One region of the Mediterraneibacter flintii genome, then DNA from elsewhere that is predicted to be linked to it. Evidence: predicted binding sites of a transcription regulator. Region 1 holds the regulator's gene; each other region holds the start of a gene.
The links. Region 1 encodes Rex, which represses fermentation and respiration genes when NADH is low (regulators of the CRP and FNR family bind a similar motif). Its sites were predicted from a motif close to ATTGTTAANTANTTAACAAT; they were not measured.

Region 1 (5,155 bases):
GTATGTCAATATTCTTTTCTTCCATTTTGCGCTTCATCCACTGAAATTTCTCGTGCTGTTCCAACGTATACGTTTTATCTGTCTCATCTGCTTTCGCAAAATGAGTAAACATTCCTTCCAGACAGACATTCTCATAAGAGCTGATACATGCAATCTGTTCTACGCTTTCTTTGCAGACTGGAAAACCAATCCGTCCCATACCGGTATCTATTTTTACATGAAAATAGGCTGTTTTTCCCATTTTCACTGCCATCCTTGCCATTGCCGCCGCACTTTCTTCTGTGTATACTGTAGCCCGAATTTCGTTGCGAATCATTTCCTCATATTGCTCTGGGAAAACGCAGCCTAAAACCAATACTGGTTTCCTTATCCCTTCCTTTTTCAAAAGAACTGCTTCCTCTAATGATGCAGTCGCATATCCCCATACATACTCCGTTTCCTCTAACATTTCCGCAATCGGAACTGCTCCATGTCCATATCCGTCTGTCTTTAAAACTGCCACAAGTCTGGCTTCCTGACCGATTCTGTTTTTCATCTGCTCCATATTGTAGGCAACTGCATCCAAATTTATATCTGCACATACTCTGCTGTATGATTTCATAATTATTTTCTCTCCTTCGCATTTTTCAGGCATCTCTGTATACCGCATATCAAATCTTCTGCCAGCACACTGTATTCCCCTTTTTCTTTTGCTGCTTCCTCTCCTCCGCAGGCGTGAAGATATACCCCCAGAATACATCCCTCATAAGGGGACAGCCCCTGGGCAGTCAGTCCAGTGATCGTCCCTGCAAGCACATCACCGGAACCGGCTTTTGCCATCGCACTGCTTCCCGCTGTGTTTACAAACAACTGTTTCCCTTCGGCAGACACGACCGTTCTGCTGTCTTTGAGCGCACATACTACGGGATATTTCTGTGTAAAAGCAACAAGTCCTTCCAGACGATTTTCTTTCCACTCTTCTATACTACGTCCTGTAAGACGCGACATCTCTTTCATATGTGGTGTGAGTATCCAAGCCCCTTTTCCGTCCTTTAAAAGTTCCATATGACGGCTTAACAGATTCAACCCGTCTGCATCAATGATACAGGGAACCTTCACTTGCTTTAATGTCTCTGTCAAAATGGAGGAAGCTGTTTTGCTCTGTCCTATACCGCAGCCGATACACACAATATCTGCCCATTCTAATAGTCTCTCCAACTGTTCTTTATCATACTCTCTATAGACCTCGATAATTGCCTCCGGCACAAGCTGCTGCAGGATCACCTGGTTGTCCTGGACAGTATAAATCTGCACCAGACCAGCGCCCGCAGTATAAGCAGCTTTTGCCGCCAGATACGCTGCTCCTGCCATTCCTTTACTTCCTGCAATCATAAGAACTTTCCCATAGGTTCCTTTATGGGAATCTGCTTTTCGTTTCGGAAGGTTTTTATAGAGATCGTCCCGTTCATACGCAAAACACATAGAAGAAGCTTCCTTAAAAATTTCTGTACAGATTCCAATTTCTGCCGGAATTACTTTTCCCGCATAATTTTTTCCCGGATATAAGACACACCCAAGCTTCTCACATGCAAATGTAACCGTCAATTCTGCCTGAAATGCCGTTCCCATCACGCGGCCATTACCTGCATGAATACCCGAGGGAATATCAACAGCAACCTTTTCTGCCTGTATCTGATTCATCTGTTCTATTATTTCTGCATAATGCCCTTGTATCTCTCTGCTTAGCCCCACGCCAAAAAGCGCATCTATTACAACAGTATATTCATCTGGTAAAATTTCTGTGCATGGCACAATTCCCAGCTTTTCAATAATTTCTTTTTGCAAGCGGCATTGTGCACTTAACGACTGCTCTTTTCCTGCAAATACAACGGCAGGAGTATAACCTTTTTCCATTAAAAGCCGTGCTATCGCAAAGCCGTCTCCACCGTTATTCCCACTTCCGCACACGAGCAATGCGTTGTGTAGATTTATTTGTTCCCTTTCCATAATCTCTACCGTCTTTAATGCCGCGCGCTCCATCAGTACCATCGATGGAATCCCAATATTTTCTATGGTATGTGTATCTGCCTTCTGCATCCACACCCCATCTGGAAGATACCGCATAAATTTTTCCTCTCTTTCTTGAAAATATTTCAGCTTCAAGCTTCCCTGCTCATAAAAATGAAAGAACGTGTAAAAAGGAAATCCTGATTACACGTCTCTGCCGGTACCGGCGCTGTTATTTCTGATGCTCTTCATTATAACGGCTGATATTATAAGAAAGCTTCATCAGACTGTCTGAAAGATGTACGTTTTCCACAATTACATCTTCCGGAAGATTTAAATCTGTATGCGCAAAATTCCAGATTGCCCGAATGCCATTCTCAATTACCAGTTCTGCCACTTCAATCGCTTTAGACTTAGGCAACGTTAAAATTGCAATTTCGATCTCATTTTTCTGAAGAAATTCTTCCAGATCATCCATCATTCGAACCGGAATTCCACGAATAGAAACCCCTTCCAAGCGAGGATTCACATCAAAAAGACCTTTCAAAGTAAATCCACTTTTTTCAAAAGAAGCATAATTCGCAAGCGCCTGTCCTAAGTTTCCTGCTCCTATAATAATAATCGGGTGCTCTCTGTTGAGCCCTAGTATCTTTCCTATCTCTGTATAAAGATATTTTACGTTATAGCCGTATCCCTGTTGTCCAAACCCTCCAAAGTTATTTAAATCTTGTCTTATCTGCGACGCCGTCACACGCATCTTCTTACTCAAATCACTTGAAGAGATTCTTTCTACTCCCGCTTCCAGCAATTCTCCTAAATATCTGTAATATCTTGGCAGTCTTCCAATCACTGCACGGGATATTCCTCTTTCTTCCACAGTCATCGCCCTCCAAACTTTATCTACGCCCTATTATATAAAAATGTCAATATGATGTCAAATTATAGTTGTATTTTCTTTGTTTTTCGATATAATTGATTACGTATGCAAAGTCATAATATGAAGGATAATTCTTTGTATTCCAGTATTCACAGACTTATAAAATCGTTCAGGAGGATTTCCATGATACTCGCATGTCATAATATCAATAAATCATTCGGAGAACATCTGATTGTACAGGATGGCTCTTTTCATATAGAGGACAGGGAAAAGGCAGCCCTTGTCGGCATCAACGGCGCCGGCAAATCCACTATTTTCAAGATGATCATGGGGGAAGAACCGTCCGATGGCGGAGAAGTAATTCTTGCAAAGGGAAAAACAATCGGGTATCTTGCACAGCATCAGAATCTCTCCTTAGGAAATACTGTTTATGAAGAATTAAAGACAGCGAAATCCCAGCTTATAGAGATGGAACAGCAAATTCGTTCCATTGAGCTGGAATTAAAAAATCTAGGCAAAGAGGCATTAAAAGAACGTTTGGAAACCTATAACCGCCTGATGTCCACATTTGAAGCTATGAATGGATATGCCTATGAAAGTGAAATTACCGGAGTTCTTAAAGGCCTTGGATTTCAGGAATCTGATTTTTCCAAACGGACAGACACTCTCTCCGGAGGACAGAAAACCCGTGTTTCTCTCGGAAAACTCTTACTTACACAGCCGGATATTTTACTGCTAGATGAGCCTACCAACCACCTGGATTTACACTCTATTTCCTGGCTTGAAACGTATCTTTTAAATTATACAGGCGCTGTATTTATTGTCTCCCATGACCGCTTCTTCTTAAACCGAGTTGTGACAAAGGTTATTGAGATCGAACAGGGGCATATACGCATGTATTCGGGAAACTATAAAGCTTACGCAGAGAAAAAGCAGCAAATCCGCGACGCGCAGCTAAAAGAATATTTAAACCAGCAAAGAGAAATAAAGCACCAACAGGCCGTTATAGAAAAGCTCCGTTCCTTTAATCGGGAAAAATCTATTAAACGTGCTGAAAGCCGTGAAAAAATGCTGGAAAAAATATCTCCTGTCGAAAAACCTTCCGAAACTGTGTCAGAAATGCATCTTACATTAGAGCCTTCTTTCATCAGCGGCAATGATGTACTGACTGTAGAACAGCTTTCCAAAGGATTTGATTCAAAGATGCTCTTTAAAGATGTCAGCTTTGAAATCAAACGCGGTGAACATGTTGCTGTCATCGGTGACAATGGCACAGGAAAGACAACCCTTTTAAAAATACTAAACCAGGTAATCTCGGCTGATGCTGGTTCTTTCACACTTGGTTCTAAAGTAAAAATCGGATATTACGACCAGGAGCACCATGTCCTACATGATGACAAAACAATATTTGATGAAATATCCGATGATTATCCGACATTAAACAATACACAAATAAGAAACACGCTCGCTGCTTTCCAATTTACGGGAGATGAAGTCTTTCAGCTCATCGGAAAGTTATCCGGCGGAGAAAAGGGACGTGTTTCTCTGGCAAAGCTTATGTTGTCAGAGGCAAATTTTCTTATTCTTGATGAGCCGACCAACCATCTAGACATTACTTCCAAGGAAATACTGGAGCATGCTCTCAACGAATATACAGGCACTGTACTCTATGTTTCTCATGATCGTTATTTTATCAATCAGACCGCAAACAGAATTTTAGAGCTTGTAAATCAAACATTTGTAAACTATATCGGAAATTATGATTATTATCTTGAAAAAAAAGAGGAACTGACCGCGGCATATGCCCCTTCTTCTGCCGTTTTACCCACAGACACTGCCTCAACTACTGTCCCTGCCTCCGATGCAAAGTTAAGCTGGCAGGAACAAAAAGAATTGCAGGCAAAAGAACGGAAACGTAAAAATGCCTTAAAAAAGACAGAAGAACAAATCGCTCTTCTAGAAGAACGAAACCAGGTAATCGATCAACTAATGACGCAGGAAGAAGTATACTCCAATTCCGTTCGCTGCCAGGAACTCTCCGAAGAAAGACACAGCAACGATTGTAAATTAGAAGAACTATATGAACAATGGGAAACCTTAGCTGAATAAATTTAACGAAGCAACAAGCAGTGCGAAAAGAACAGAAGGGCTCTGCGTCATGCTTGCATGTAAGCAGGGGACTTTCTGTTTCTTTTCATTCGGCGACTGCCGATAGCGAAATGAAGCGTATGCGAAATTGAGCTGGCACTGCGGAAACTGGTAAAGAATGGTACGCAAAAAGAGAAGGCAGTG
Region 2 (5,155 bases), 150 kb from region 1:
AATAGAAGGTTTGGAAAAGCCAAAGTCAGATATCCATGAGGGCGAGGAAGAAGAGGAAGAAGAATACTAATGAGTAAAGTAGTAGTGGGAATGTCGGGAGGCGTAGATTCTTCTGTCGCCGCTTATCTTTTAAAAGAGCAGGGGTATGATGTGATCGGGGTTACTATGCAAATCTGGCAGGACGAAGAGCAGACAGTCATGGAAGAGAATGCGGGCTGCTGCGGATTAAGTGCGGTGGACGATGCAAGACGTGTGGCAGCGGCGCTGGATATTCCATATTATGTTATGAATTTTAAAGATGTGTTTAAAAAAAATGTAATAGATTACTTTGTGAATTCTTATTTACAGGGAAAAACTCCGAACCCCTGTATTGCCTGCAACCGATATGTAAAATGGGAATCTCTTCTGGAAAGAAGCCTTGCGATCGGGGCAGATTATATAGCGACCGGACACTATGCGCAGATAGAACAACTGAAAAACGGAAGATATGTATTGAAGCGCTCAGAAAATTTAAAAAAGGATCAGACCTATGCACTGTATAATCTGACACAGGAACAGTTAAAAAGGACTTTGATGCCGATAGGACGTTACAGCAAAGAAAAAGTGCGTGAAATTGCCGCCAAGATACATCTTAAGACGGCAGATAAGCCGGACAGCCAGGACATTTGCTTTGTACCTGACGGAGACTACGCTTCTTATATAGAAGAAAATACAGAATTTCCAATACCAGAAGGAAATTTTGTGACTTTAGAAGGAAAAATTTTAGGGAAGCATAAAGGAATTACACACTATACAGTAGGACAGAGAAAAGGGCTTGGACTTTCGCTGGGCTATCCGGTATTTGTGCTGGAAATTCGTCCGGAGACGAACGAAGTGGTGATTGGAACACATGCACAGTCATTGACGAGCACGCTGCGCGCAAATCAGCTGAATTTTATGGCTGTGGAGGATATCGAAGAGCCGGTGCGGGTTTTTGCAAAAATCAGATATAATCATAAAGGCGCATGGTGTACAATAGAAAAGACAAGTGAAGATGAAGTAGTCTGTACCTTTGAGGAACCACAGCGCGCTGTAACACCCGGACAGGCAGTTGTTTTCTATCAGGATGAATATGTTTTAGGGGGAGGAACCATACTATGATACGAAGTGATTTTCATATGCATACGGCATTTTCAGGGGATTGCGATGTACCTGCCCGTAAAATGGTGGAAGGAGCTATGGAAAAGGGACTGAAAACAATCTGCATCACTGACCATAATGACAGGGATTATCCAGAACATAGAGAAATGCAGGGGCAAAAATTTGAGTTTGACTTAGAGGAATATTTTCGCATACTTACAAAGCTTCAAAAGGAATATGCCGGCAGGATAGAAATTCGTATTGGAATCGAGCTGGGCCTTCAGCCGCATTTAGGCCAGTACTATAAAGAACTGGTAAACCGGTATCCGTTTGATTTTGTGATCGGTTCTGTCCATGTAGTAAACGGAAAAGATCCTTATTATAAAGAAATGTTTCAGGATAAGTCGGATGAAGAGGCCTATGCAGAGACATTTGCAGCTACATTAAAAGACCTTGAGTCTGTGGAGGATTTTGATGTGCTTGGACATTTGGATTATGTGGTGCGGTATGGGACACATGGGGCGCAGGAATATTCTTATAGAAGATTTGCGTCTTATATTGATGACATTTTGAGGAAAATAATCGATATGGGAAAAGGGATCGAGATGAACATGGCAGGATTTAAGTATGGGCTCAATTTCGCACATCCACATCCAGACATAATAAAACGGTATAAGGAACTGGGCGGTGAGATTATTACGATCGGAGCCGACGGACACTGTCCGGAACATATTGCATATGATTTTCAGAAGGCGGGAAAGATCTTAAAGGACTGCGGATTCGAATATTATACAGAATTTAAGGAAAGAAAACCGATTTTTAAGCATGTTCCATAAAAATACATTTAGTACTTGAATTTTTGTTCTTGTTTTAGTACAATGAGTCTAGTTGATGAATCTTTAACAATTATTAGGGGATTGTTGAGGATTTACCATAAAGACCGCGAAGCCGGTCAATAATTTATTAAAACCTTAGGAGGAATTAATCATGGCAGTAAAGGTAGCGATTAATGGTTTTGGACGTATTGGACGTCTTGCATTCAGACAGATGTTCGGAGCAGAAGGATATGAGGTTGTTGCGATCAATGACTTGACATCTCCGAAAATGCTGGCTCACTTATTAAAATATGATTCTACACAGGGAAAATATGAATTAGCTGATAAAGTAGAAGCAGGGGAAGACTCTATTATCGTAGATGGAAAAGAAATTAAAATTTATGCAAAGGCAGATGCAAAAGAACTTCCTTGGGGAGAAATCGGTGTAGATGTAGTTTTGGAATGTACAGGCTTCTATACATCTAAAGCGAAAGCACAGGCTCATATTGACGCAGGTGCAAAGAAAGTTGTTATCTCTGCTCCGGCAGGAAATGACCTTCCTACAATTGTATACAATGTAAACCACGAAAAGCTGACAAAGGAAGACAACATTATTTCCGCAGCTTCCTGTACAACAAACTGCTTGGCGCCAATGGCAAAAGCATTGAATGATCTGGCTCCAATCAAATCCGGTATTATGTGCACAATTCACGCTTATACAGGTGATCAGATGACATTGGACGGACCACAGAGAAAAGGAGATTTGAGAAGATCTCGCGCAGCAGCTTGCAATATTGTTCCTAACAGCACAGGTGCAGCAAAGGCTATCGGTCTTGTTATTCCAGAACTGAATGGAAAACTGATTGGTTCTGCACAGCGTGTTCCTACTCCGACAGGATCTACAACTATCCTGACAGCAGTAGTAGAAGGAAACGTAACAGTGGATCAGATTAATGACGCTATGAAAGCAGCAGCAAATGAATCTTTCGGATACAATACAGATGAGATCGTATCCAGCGATATCGTGGGCATGAAATATGGTTCTTTATTTGATGCTACACAGACAATGGTTCTTCCATTGGAAAACGGAACAACAGAAGTACAGGTTGTTTCCTGGTATGACAATGAGAATTCTTACACAAGCCAGATGGTAAGAACAATCAAACATTTCGGAACATTACTGTAATCCGGAAAATAAAAGAAATTGACTCACGAGGGGTCCGGTCTAATTTGGACCGGACTTCTTTTTGTACAGCAAAGCACATTCTTTTTTATAATGAAAAACAGGGAGGCAAGATAAAATGCTTAACAAAAAATCAGTAGATGATATCAATGTAAAAGGAAAAAGAGTACTTGTAAGATGTGATTTCAATGTACCGTTGATGGACGGCAAGATTACCGATGAAAATCGTCTGGTAGCAGCGCTGCCTACAATCAAAAAGCTGGTAGCTGACGGTGGGAAAATTATTCTGTGTTCTCATCTTGGAAAACCAAAGGGAGAGCCGAAACCGGAACTGTCTCTTGCTCCAGTTGCTGTAAGACTCTCTGAACTTCTTGGACAGGAAGTAAAATTTGCGGCTGATCCAGAAGTAGTAGGGCCAAATGCGAAAGCAGCAGTAGAGGCAATGAAAGACGGAGAAATCATTCTTTTGGAAAATACACGTTACAGAGCAGAAGAGACAAAAAATGGGGAGGAATTCTCAAAAGAACTGGCATCTCTCTGTGATGTATTTGTAAACGACGCATTTGGAACGGCGCACAGAGCACACTGCTCGAATGTAGGCGTTACAAAATATGTAGATACAGCAGTGGTAGGATACTTGATGCAGAAGGAAATCGACTTCCTTGGAAATGCGGTTGAAAATCCAGAGAGACCATTTGTAGCAATTTTGGGTGGTTCTAAAGTTTCCAGCAAGATTTCTGTAATAGAAAATTTGTTGGAGAAGGTAGATACTCTGATTATCGGAGGTGGAATGTGCTATACATTCAGCAAAGCACAGGGCGGCAAAGTTGGAAAATCTCTTCTGGAAGAAGACTACTGCCAGTATGCATTGGACATGATTGAAAAGGCAAAGGCGAAGGGAGTAAACCTGCTTCTTCCGGTTGACTCCGTGATTGCAGATGATTTTTCAAATGATGCAAATACAAAGGTTGTCGCACAGGATGAAATTCCGGACGGCTGGATGGGCTTGGATATTGGACCTGAGACAGCAAAATTATATGCAGATACAGTGAAAACAGCAAAGACAGTAGTATGGAACGGACCGATGGGATGCTTTGAAATGCCAAAATTTGCAAACGGTACAGAGGTAGTGGCAAAAGCGTTGGCCGAGACAGATGCTGTTACGATTATCGGCGGCGGAGATTCTGCGGCGGCAGTAAACCAGCTTGGATATGGAGATAAGATGACACACATTTCTACAGGTGGCGGTGCTTCACTGGAATTCCTGGAAGGAAAAGAGTTGCCGGGAGTAGCTGCGGCTAACGACAAGTAAAAGGTTTAGTAAAACGAAGTCTGGTATTTGACCGAATATGTAACATGAAACGACAAAGGAGAATAGAAAAATGGCAAGGAAGAAAATAATCGCGGGAAATTGGAAAATGAATAAAACACCAAGCGAGGCAGTAGCGCTTGTAGAAGAATTAAAACCATTGGTAGCAAACGATGATGTAGATGTTGTATTCTGCGTTCCGGCAATTGATATTGTACCGGTTGTAGAGGCTTGTAAAGGAACAAACATCCAGGTCGGGGCAGAAAATATGTATTTTGAGGAAAGTGGAGCTTTCACAGGAGAGATTTCTCCGGCAATGCTTGTGGATGCAGGCGTAAAATATGTGGTGCTCGGACATTCTGAAAGAAGAGATTATTTCGGAGAGACAAATGAAGATGTAAATAAGAAGGTTTTAAAGGCATTTGAGCATGGAATTACACCGATTATGTGCTGTGGAGAGACGTTAGAGCAGAGAGAGCAGGGAGTTACAATGGACTTTATCCGTCAGCAGGTAAAAGTAGGATTTCAGAATGTAACTGCAGAGCAGGCGAAAAAGGCAGTGATTGCATATGAGCCAATCTGGGCGATTGGTACAGGAAAAACTGCGACGACAGAGCAGGCACAGGAAGTTTGCGCAGGAATCCGCGCATGTATTGCAGAAGTATATGATGAGGCTACAGCAGAAGAAATCCGGATTCAGTATGGCGGCTCCGTAAACGCGGCGACAGC
Region 3 (5,155 bases), 120 kb from region 1:
ACATTTAATTACAATAAATTTAAAGATTTAGTTGAAATTATTTCTGAAAAGAGTTATGATGTAAGTGTTTTAAATACAATCTGTAATGCTACAAAAGAACGCCAGACTGAGGCACGAAGTATTGCAGAAGCGGTGGATGCTATGATAGTAATTGGCGATAAACATAGTTCCAATACCCAGAAGTTATTTGAAATATGTAACAAAGCATGTAAAGATACGTACTATATACAGACGCTTGACGATTTGGATTTGAATCAATTAGGGTCAGTGGAAACAGTAGGTATTACAGCGGGGGCATCCACGCCCAACAATATAATTGAGGAGGTTCAAAATAATGTCAGAATTATCTTTTGAACAAATGTTAGATGAGTCATTCAAAACAATTCATAATGGAGAGGTAGTCGAAGGTACTGTAATCGATGTGAAGCCGGATGAGATTATCCTGAATATCGGTTATAAGGCAGATGGTATCATTACAAAGAATGAATACTCCAATGACCCGTCTATCGACCTTACGACAGTTGTTTCAGTCGGGGATACGATGAGTGTTAAAGTTTTGAAGGTAAATGACGGTGAAGGACAGGTATTGCTTACTTATAAGCGTCTTGCTGCTGAAAAAGGCAATGAAAGATTAAGAGAAGCATACGAAAACAAAGAGGTATTAAAAGCAACGGTTACACAAATTCTTGGCGGAGGTTTATGCGCGACTGTAGAAGAAGCGCGTGTATTTATCCCTGCAAGCCTCGTATCAGATTCTTATGAGAAGGATTTGAGCAAGTATGAAGGACAGGAGATTGAGTTTGTGATCAGTGAATTCAATCCGCGCAGAAATCGTGTGATTGGAGATAGAAGGCAGCTGCTTGTTGCAGAGCGTGCAGAGAGACAGAGAGAGCTGTTTGAAAAACTGCAAATTGGAGATACGGTGGAAGGTACTGTGAAGAATGTAACAGATTTCGGCGCATTTATTGATTTAGGTGGTGTGGACGGACTGTTACATATTTCAGAGATGTCCTGGGGCAGAGTAGAGAATCCTAAAAAGGTATTTCAGGTAGGAGATACGCTGAAGGTACTTGTTAAGGATATCCATGATACAAAAATTGCGCTTAGCTTAAAATTCCCAGAGACGAATCCCTGGGCGCATGCTTCAGAAGATTTTGCAGTGGGCTCTGTGATTCAGGGTAAAGTCGCACGTATGACGGATTTCGGAGCATTTGTAGAACTAGCGCCGGGAGTAGATGCGTTACTTCATGTTTCACAGATTTCCAGGGCACATGTGGAGAAACCTTCGGATGTTCTTACTATCGGACAGGAGATTACAGCAAAAATTGTGGATCTCAATGAAGCAGAAAAGAAAATCAGCCTGAGCATGAAGGCTTTAGAACCAGAAGCAGAGGTAGCGCCGGCTGAGACCGAAGAAAGTGTAGAAGAATAAATAAATTGTAAAATAAAAAGGCGGTGATTGTGACCGCCTTTTATTTTTTACGCGCCATGAGCGCACGTTCAGGTGATTAACTCAAAAGGCGGCGGCTTGTTTTCTCTGCGCTGGTATCATGCGGCAGGGTGTGACGTCCGGTCTGTATATCCGAAAGAAAGAAGGGGGATAAAAAATGGATTATAAATATTTAAATATGGAAACTTACAAAAGAAAAAATCACTTTGAATACTTTAATAGTTTGGCCTACCCATATGTTGGACTGACAGTAAATGTATATATTACAGATCTGATGAAAACGATTAAGGCGAAAAAACTTCCGTTCTTTTTGTCAATTTGCTATTGTGTTTCCAGATCTGTAAATCGGGTGCCGGAATTTAGGCAAAGGATTCTTAATAATCAGATTGTAGAATATGATTATTGCTTAACCTCTCATACAGTAGCAATAAGTGACGGCACATACTGTTACTGCGACCTTGACAGTAATCGCTCCTTTGAGGATTATATTTATTACGCTGTAAACGAACAGGAAAAAGCAAAACAAAAGAACTCAATCAATGAGGAAGCAGACGATATATTAGGTAAAATTTTTATATCTACAATCCCGTGGGTTTCTTATACTGCGCTTATTAACCCTACGCCCATTCCGGCAGACAGCAATCCGCGAATTACATGGGGAAAATATTTTATACAGAATGAAAAAATATTTCTTCCAGTGTCTGTGCTATGCCATCATGCATTAGTGGACGGCTTACACATTTCTAAATTTTATGATTTTTTAAACGAAGAAATTGCGGCCGTTGCGCGATAGTCCATAACTTATCGGCAAGATAGAAGGATAATAGAATAAGGGATGTAAAAATATGTCCTGCCAGGAGAATCTCTCTTATGGCAGGACATATTTTTATATGGGTAATTTGGAATGAAGGAGAGATAAAATGGGGCTTTTACATGTTAAAAAATCGACAAGATGTATGGATAAATGTGCAATTATTATTTTTCAAATACTAGATTTTGTATGTAGAATTTAGTAAAATAAATGTATTGTGAGACAAGAAGGGAAAGGAAGGGAAAAAGAATGGGACTTTTAACATTTAAAGGCGGGATTCATCCAAATGATGGGAAAAGCCTTGCAAAAGACCAGCCAATTACGCAGATTCTTCCAAAGGGACAGTTGGTCTATCCACTTTCACAACATATAGGCGCTCCGGCAACTCCCGTTGTAAAAAAGGGAGATCGTGTGTTAAAGGGGCAGGTGATAGCGGAGGCAGGCGGGTTTGTTTCTGCTCCTGTGTATGCTTCGGTATCTGGAATTGTCAAGGGATTAGAACAGCACTTTAATCCGGCCGGAAGCAAAGTAGAGTGTATCGTGATAGAAAATGACGAAGAATATAAAGAGGTAAAATATGAGCCAGTAAAGCCTCTTTCCGAGTTATCAAACGATGAAATTTTAACAAAGATTGGCAATGCGGGGATTGTAGGAATGGGCGGCGCCGGATTCCCGACAAAGGTAAAGCTCTCCCCGAAGGAACCAGAGAAAATCGAGTATATCATTGCCAACTGTGCAGAATGTGAGCCTTACATAACCGCAGATTACCGCCGTATGCTGGAAAATACAGAAGAACTGGTAAGTGGTATGAAGGTGATCCTTTCTTTGTTTCCTAAAGCAAAGGGAGTTTTTGCAGTTGAAGATAATAAGAAGGACTGCATTGAAAAGTTAAGTAAAGCGACTGCGGATGAACCGAGGATAGAAGTAAAAATATTGATGACAAAATATCCGCAGGGAGCAGAACGTCAATTAATTTATGCTGTGACAAGACGTGCAATCAATTCCACTATGCTTCCGGCGGACGCAGGCTGTATTGTGGACAATGTCGAAACAATGATTGCGATACACAGGGCGGTGATTGAAGGAAAACCGTTGACAGAGAGAATTGTGACAGTAAGTGGCGATGCTGTGGAACATCCGGGAAACTTTAAAGTATTGCTCGGTACGAACCACAGAGAGCTGATAGAAGCGGCAGGAGGGTTTAAAGAAGCACCGCAGAAATTAATTTCCGGCGGGCCGATGATGGGATTTGCGATGGTTTCACTGGATGCTCCTGTGACGAAAACCTCTTCTTCTATTTTAGCATTCAAAGAGGATATTGTATCGAAGGCGCCTGCCACAGCATGTATTAACTGCGGACGCTGTGTGGAGGTTTGCCCGAGCCGCATTATCCCTTCACGTCTGGCGGATTATGCAGAACGGATGGACGAGGAGTCATTTACAAAGCTGCATGGGTTAGAATGTGTAGAGTGCGGCTCCTGCAGTTATGTCTGTCCGGCAAAAAGACAGTTAAAACAGGCGATTGGCTCCATGAGAAAAATTGCATTGGCAAATAAGAGGAAAAAATAAGAGAGGTGAAAAAAGTGAACGAAAAAATGAATGTATCATCCTCACCGCACATTCGGGATAAAGTGACAAGCAGTAATATTATGCTCATGGTTGTGATTGCATTACTTCCGGCAACTGTATTCGGGATTTATAATTTTAGGCATGAGAACGCATGGCTCTTGGTGGTTGTTACAACAGCCGCCGCTGTATTGTCTGAATATATCTATGAGAAACTAATGCATAAGCCGATTACAATAAAAGATTTCAGTGCGGTTGTAACAGGGCTTTTGCTTGCGTTAAATCTTCCGCCTACCCTTCCTTGGTGGATGGGAGTACTAGGCGCAGTGTTTGCTATCATTGTTGTAAAACAGCTTTTTGGAGGGCTGGGACAGAACTTTATGAATCCGGCATTGGGAGCAAGGTGCTTCCTCCTGATTTGCTTTACTGGGAGAATGACATATTTTGTATATGATGGAGTGACAGGGGCGACCCCTCTCGCAAAGCTGAAAGCTGGTGAGGCTGTCAATACAATGGACATGCTGATTGGAAATATCCGCGGTACGATTGGTGAAACCTCCGTTATTGCGATCATGATAGGAGCTATGTTTTTGCTCCTGATGGGGATCATTGATCTTCGGATTCCAGGTACATATATTGTAACCTTTGTAATTTTTATCACTATTTTTGGAGGGCATGGTTTGGATGCGCAGTATATTACAGCGCATCTGTGCGGCGGCGGCCTTATGCTTGGCGCATGGTTTATGGCTACAGACTATGTGACGTCTCCGATTACAAGCAGCGGTAAAATATTGTATGGGGTCTGTCTGGGAATTCTGACAGGTCTGTTCCGGTTGTTTGGAGGTTCAGCAGAAGGGGTTTCCTATGCGATCATTATCAGTAACCTTTTAGTACCGCTGATTGAAAAGGTTACGCTTCCCAAACCATTTGGTAAAGGAGGAGAAAAATAATGAATAAAATAGTTAAGAATACATTGATATTAACCGCAATTACGGTGGTTGCCGGACTGTCCCTCGGGCTTGTATATGGTATTACTGAAAAACCGATTCAGGCCGCGCAGGAAAAAGCGAAACAAGAGGCATTTCAGGCGGTGCTTTCCGATGCGGATTCCTTTGAGACATACAAGGAATTTGACGCAGATACCGCGGCTGCTCTTTTAAAGGAAAACGGATATACCCAGGATGACATTATAGAAGTTGCAGAGGGAAAAGGCGCAGACGGTGAGACGATTGGCTATGTTGTCAATGTCACTTCCCATGAAGGATACGCAGGGGACATTGAAATGTCTGTAGGAATTTTAAATGACGGTACTGTAAAAGGAGTGGAAA
Region 4 (5,155 bases), 1.5 Mb from region 1:
ACCGTTTCTCCCATCCCGGCAATGTCTCTTTCTTTTTTATTTTATCTGCTGTCTTTACAAGCAAATCGTCAAAATCTAAAAGCTTTTGCGCTTTCAGCCTCCTTTGATACTCTTCGTATACTTCCCGCCATGCCTCTTCTTCCGCCACACTTTGTGCGACGCCTGATTTTTCTCTGGAAACAGACTCCAGAAATTCTTTGACAGACATTTTATATGTATGTTCCTCCAGAATTTCTCTGGCAATCGTTTTTGCTTCCTCCCTGTCAATCAGCGTAAATTCCTCTCCCTGTTCTTTTAAAAAGGTCATGCATACCGCATGGAAGGTTCCAACCTGTAAATTCGAGGTTTTCTTTCCCTTCCCCAGTTGGGCCTGCACCCGTTCATATAACTGGTCTGCTGCCAGATTGGTAAATGTCACAGCCGTAATTTCCGATGGTTTCACTTTCCGCTTTCTTAAAAGATACACAATCCTGGAAACCAGTGTTTTTGTCTTTCCTGTACCTGGCCCCGCAATCACAGCAACATCCCCTACCGCCTCTGCTGCCTCCTTTTGCTTTGGATTTAAATCCGGCACGTCGTTTAGGCCAGACCTTTTTACTCTTTCCGATTCAAAAGCCGCAGCAGACTTTAAGCCAGAAGCTTCCCCAGCCTTTTTTACTGCTTTTGTATCCGGCTTCTGTACTTTCTCTGTTTCCATCTCCAGCATATCAAAGAAGCTCATCTGTCCGTCCGTTTCTTCAAGCTCCCGCGCATCAAATAACTGGATCGTTCCGTACTCTCCGTCAAAACCAGGAATCCTCTCTACTTCTCCTTTCCGCAGCCTTATAATCCCCTCCGAGATCAGCCTGCCGGAGACACTTCTTATATCTTCCGCCGGTATTGTCCGGAGAATTTCAAATTCTGGCCCGAGGCGCCGCAGCATATTCTGATATTCCCTCTGCACCTTTGTACTGGACGCAGAATGTCCCACTGATGCTGCTATTACTTCCGGAAGCGGTACTAAACTCTCAAACGGCTTTGCATTGTCCCTTATGTAGCCCTCCATGCGATCCGCAAGCTGTTCTACTCTATGGGAAACTCCTATCGTAATCTTCCTGCCGCATACCGGACAGATTCCACTGTATTTCTCTGTCTCTAAAGGAGTAAGGCACAGATTACATTTTCTGTGTCCATCCATATGATATTTTCCTTCCTCCGGAAAGAATTCAATTGTCCCGTACAGTCCTTTTCCTCTTTGAATCCCTTCATATAAACCTTCATAGGACAGTTCTATATCTAAAAGATTCGCCTCTCTTCCCAGCTTCGCCGGAGAATGTGCGTCAGAATTCGAAATAAGCTGATAGCGATCTAATGCAGAGACTCTCCAATTCATAGGAGGATCCGAAGACAGCCCTGTCTCCATCGCATGAATATGATCGGAAAGATCTTCAAAACATTCCTCCACTGTGTCAAATCCTGAAAACGCCCCGAACAAAGAAAAATGCGGAGTCCAAATATGTGCCGGTACATACATGGCATCCGGACAAAGCTCTAGAATAATTTCCAGCAAATCCCTACAGTCTACGCCCAGAATCGGTCTGCCGTCTGAATGAATGTTCCCGATTTCTTCTAGTTTTTCTGAGATCTTTTCCGCCGCCTCCAAGCCGGGAAGCAGAATCAGACTGTGTACCTTGCGTACCCTCCCATTCTTTTTATAAATCGAACTGATTTCTCCGGTGACTACAAACCGCGGTGCAAAGGTGTCTGCTGCTGTATCATCCAAAATCCGATATTCTTCTTTTAGTACATACAGTCCATCCTCCGCCGGTTTAAGCTTCTCTTTTAGTTCCTCCCGCCATGCCGGATGGGTAAAATCCCCGCTTCCTACAATATGAATTCCTTTTTTTCTCGCCCACAAATCCAAATACTCCGGCGTACAGTCCTTACTGGTAGCGCGTGAGTATCGAGAGTGGATATGTAAATCAGCAATATACATCTTATTCCCTTCTCTCTTGTACTGATAAAATGCTCCTCTTATTATAAACTATTTTTCTTCTTTCTGTACAGCAAAACCGTCGCAAACACATACGCAGACATACAAAAAGCCTTTCTTTGTCTGTTACCTTTTTTGTTTTCCCTTCTCCACATTGCTTGACAGTATGAAAAAGGAGGATTAAAATGAGAATATTGTTAGAAAAATGACAATATAAGCAATGTAGGTAAAATCATCAAAATTCTTATTTTGTCAGTTAAGGAGGTCTTTTTATGGCAAATATTTTAATCAGCCCAAGCAAATATGTGCAGGGTGCAGGAGAATTAAAAAAGTTAGGGGAATATGCCGAAAAGTATGGAAAAAAAGCGCTGATTCTGATTACCGCTTCCGGATATAAGCGATGCGGCAGTATAGTAGAAGCTGGATTTAAGAATAGTCAGGCACAAATTGTATTTGACTACTTTAACGGTGAATGCAGCAAAAATGAAATCAACCGTCTGACAGCCATTGTAGAAAAAGAAGGCTGCGATATGGTAATCGGCATTGGCGGAGGGAAGATACTCGACACTGCCAAAGCGGTAGCATATTATAAATCCGTTCCCGTTCTTATCTGTCCAACCATCGCGTCCACAGATGCTCCATGCAGCGCTCTTTCTGTTATTTATACCGACGAGGGCGTGTTTGAGGAATATCTTTTCCTTCCCGCTAACCCTAATATGGTGCTCATGGACACAGACATCATTGCAAAATCCCCTGTCCGCTTAACGGTATCCGGTATGGGAGACGCACTGGCGACTTATTTTGAAGCAAGAGCTTGCAAAGCAAGCGGCGCAACCACATGTGCAGGCGGCAATGTTACCTCCGCCGCTATCGCATTGGCCAAACTGTGTTTTGATACGCTGATGGAAGAAGGTGTGAAAGCAAAGCTTGCCCTGGAAGCAGGCGCTTTGACACCGGCAGTTGAAAAAGTAATTGAGGCAAACACACTGTTAAGCGGTATCGGTTTTGAAAGCGGCGGCCTCGCCGGAGCGCATGCCATCCACAACGGCTTTACTGTACTGGAAGAATGTCATCATATGTATCATGGAGAAAAAGTTGCATTCGGTACAATCACACAGCTTGTACTTGAAAATATCCCCGCTGAAGAATTGGAAGACATTATTGACTGGTGTATTGAACTAGGACTTCCTGTCACATTAAAAGAACTGGGAATCACAGAAATATCTGATGAAAAGCTTAGAAAGGTAGCAGAAGCAGCCTGTGCGCCAACCGACACTCTGCATAATATGCCGTTTACTGTAACGCCTGAAACTGTATTTGCGGCAATCAAAGCTGCCGATGCCTACGGAAGATATTTTTTAGGTGAGTAGTCTTTTCTTTATACCGAAAGAAATACGTTAGGTCATAACAAAGTGTACAAGCCCCTTAATCTTGAGGGGCTTGTACACTTTGCGCGCCGCCGCAATACCGCAAAGCGGTAAAATTTCCTTATTGCGGCGTGCGCATACTGCCCGAAGGGCTTTTATATCATAGGTCAGTCCGAAGGACTTTCCTATGATATAATGCTCCTATACTTATAAAAATTTTTTCATTTCTCCCATGAACTCCTCTTCTGTACGCACCAGCTTCTTTGCCAAAGACATACTCTCATTGGAAGCGTCCTTACACTGGTGCATAGTCTCTGTAATCGACTGAATTCCCATATTGCATCCATTCATCATAATTTTTGCTGCTTGCTTATTGTCATCCTTTGCCATCATCTTCATCTCTGTTGTCAGCCAGGAAAATGTCGAAGCAAATACACCTGGTTCTTTTTCCTCCTGCCCTTCCTGCGCTAAAAGCCTGGAAGATTCTGACTCCAATTTCTTGTGTCTGGTATTATAATCCTGAATCACACCCTTGAGCTTGTCATCTGTAACGTACTGTCCGACCTGATCCATACTTTCAATCGCCATTTTACATCCCGAATTACATTCTTCCAGCAGCTTTTTTGTATTTTCCTGCATACAATATACCTCTTCTTTCCACGTTGTATGAAAAATACCCCGTTTTTCTCTTACTATGCGCACTTTTTATAGTTCTTATACCTTGTCAGGTAAAGCTCGCCAGCTTGAACATATATATGCTAAAGACATACGGATATTTACATTCAAAAGTACGTATACACAGCAATAGAAAGATTTAGATACACAGCGAATGTAACCCATATAAAATATGGAACCAGTAGTTTACCTGCTATATGCCTGATTTTATAAAAATTTTCTGCTGTTAAAAATACCAGATACCACAGCAGCAAAATCCATACTGCTGCCGTCAGATACAGATTCAAGTTAAAAAATAAAACCGGCCAGACTGCATTTACTGCTAACTGCACTAAGTACAGTTTTAAAACGCTCCTCTTGTCTGCCGGTTCTTTTTCTTCTTTCTTTTGTTCTTCATTTGGCACAGCAGTGTAAACCAGATATGCGGCCACTGCCATCAAAACATATAAAATACTCCATACAACTGGGAAAACCCACCCCGGTGGAGACAACGGCGGATGATACATTTCCTCGTATTTCTGCATACTGCCCGATGTCAAAAAACCTGCCAGTCCTCCAGTTCCCAGGGTAAGAAACAGGCTCAAAAGCAAAGCCTTCCATTTCATTTTTTCAATCCGTCCCTTATCTGTTTTATTTATTCTATTTTCCTATTTCTCTAAATAGAACAAAACAGACATACCCGCGGTTATATTCCTTCTTTGGCACAAATATCTGCCAGACAGCATTTACTGCAATACGGTTTCGTCCGCGCTGTGCAGACTTCTCTGCCATGATAGACAAGCCGATGGCAAAAATCACTGCCCTCTTTAGGCGGTATAATCTTCCAAAGCGCCATCTCTACTTTTTTAGGCTCCTTGATTCCATCTACCAGCCCTATCCGGTTTACAAGTCGGATGCAATGTGTATCTGTGACAATCGCCGGTTCGCCAAACACATCTCCCATAATCAAGTTAGCGCTTTTTCTACCCACGCCCGGCAATTTTAAAAGGGCATCAAAATCCCGCGGAACCTTTCCCTCATATTCTTCCTTTAGTATTTTCATACATGCACTGATGTCCCGCGCCTTACTCTTTCCAAGTCCGCAGGGACGTACAATCCGTTCTATGTCTTCTGCCTCCGCTGCTGCAAGTGCTTCTACCGT

Region 2: gap (type I glyceraldehyde-3-phosphate dehydrogenase) is a predicted target of Rex. The motif match lies at 2,007-2,026, and genes of this name have one in related genera.
Region 3: rsxC (electron transport complex subunit RsxC) is a predicted target of Rex. The motif match lies at 2,383-2,402, and genes of this name have one in related genera.
Region 4: ACZ5C4_RS16870 (glycerol dehydrogenase) is a predicted target of Rex. The motif match lies at 2,166-2,185, and genes of this name have one in related genera.

The regions. Positions count from the first base shown of each region.
Region 1 covers NZ_AP031405.1:2,076,478-2,081,632, forward strand. Annotated here, with positions in the region: gene alr (alanine racemase) at 1-601, opposite strand, end outside; gene ACZ5C4_RS09840 (NAD(P)H-hydrate dehydratase) at 604-2,103, opposite strand; gene ACZ5C4_RS09845 (redox-sensing transcriptional repressor Rex) at 2,219-2,863, opposite strand; gene abc-f (ribosomal protection-like ABC-F family protein) at 3,047-4,972, shown strand.
Region 2 covers NZ_AP031405.1:2,230,833-2,235,987, reverse strand. Annotated here, with positions in the region: gene nifU (Fe-S cluster assembly scaffold protein NifU) at 1-70, shown strand, start outside; gene mnmA (tRNA 2-thiouridine(34) synthase MnmA) at 70-1,140, shown strand; gene ACZ5C4_RS10535 (histidinol-phosphatase HisJ family protein) at 1,137-1,955, shown strand; gene gap (type I glyceraldehyde-3-phosphate dehydrogenase) at 2,107-3,120, shown strand; gene ACZ5C4_RS10525 (phosphoglycerate kinase) at 3,236-4,429, shown strand; gene tpiA (triose-phosphate isomerase) at 4,500-5,155, shown strand, end outside.
Region 3 covers NZ_AP031405.1:1,954,369-1,959,523, forward strand. Annotated here, with positions in the region: gene ispH (4-hydroxy-3-methylbut-2-enyl diphosphate reductase) at 1-354, shown strand, start outside; gene rpsA (30S ribosomal protein S1) at 335-1,432, shown strand; gene ACZ5C4_RS09175 (CatA-like O-acetyltransferase) at 1,608-2,243, shown strand; gene rsxC (electron transport complex subunit RsxC) at 2,511-3,830, shown strand; gene ACZ5C4_RS09185 (RnfABCDGE type electron transport complex subunit D) at 3,845-4,777, shown strand; gene ACZ5C4_RS09190 (RnfABCDGE type electron transport complex subunit G) at 4,777-5,155, shown strand, end outside.
Region 4 covers NZ_AP031405.1:3,540,819-3,545,973, forward strand. Annotated here, with positions in the region: gene ACZ5C4_RS16865 (UvrD-helicase domain-containing protein) at 1-1,975, opposite strand, end outside; gene ACZ5C4_RS16870 (glycerol dehydrogenase) at 2,245-3,342, shown strand; gene ACZ5C4_RS16875 (DUF2383 domain-containing protein) at 3,547-3,978, opposite strand; gene ACZ5C4_RS16880 (TspO/MBR family protein) at 4,122-4,619, opposite strand; gene ACZ5C4_RS16885 (endonuclease III domain-containing protein) at 4,700-5,155, opposite strand, start outside.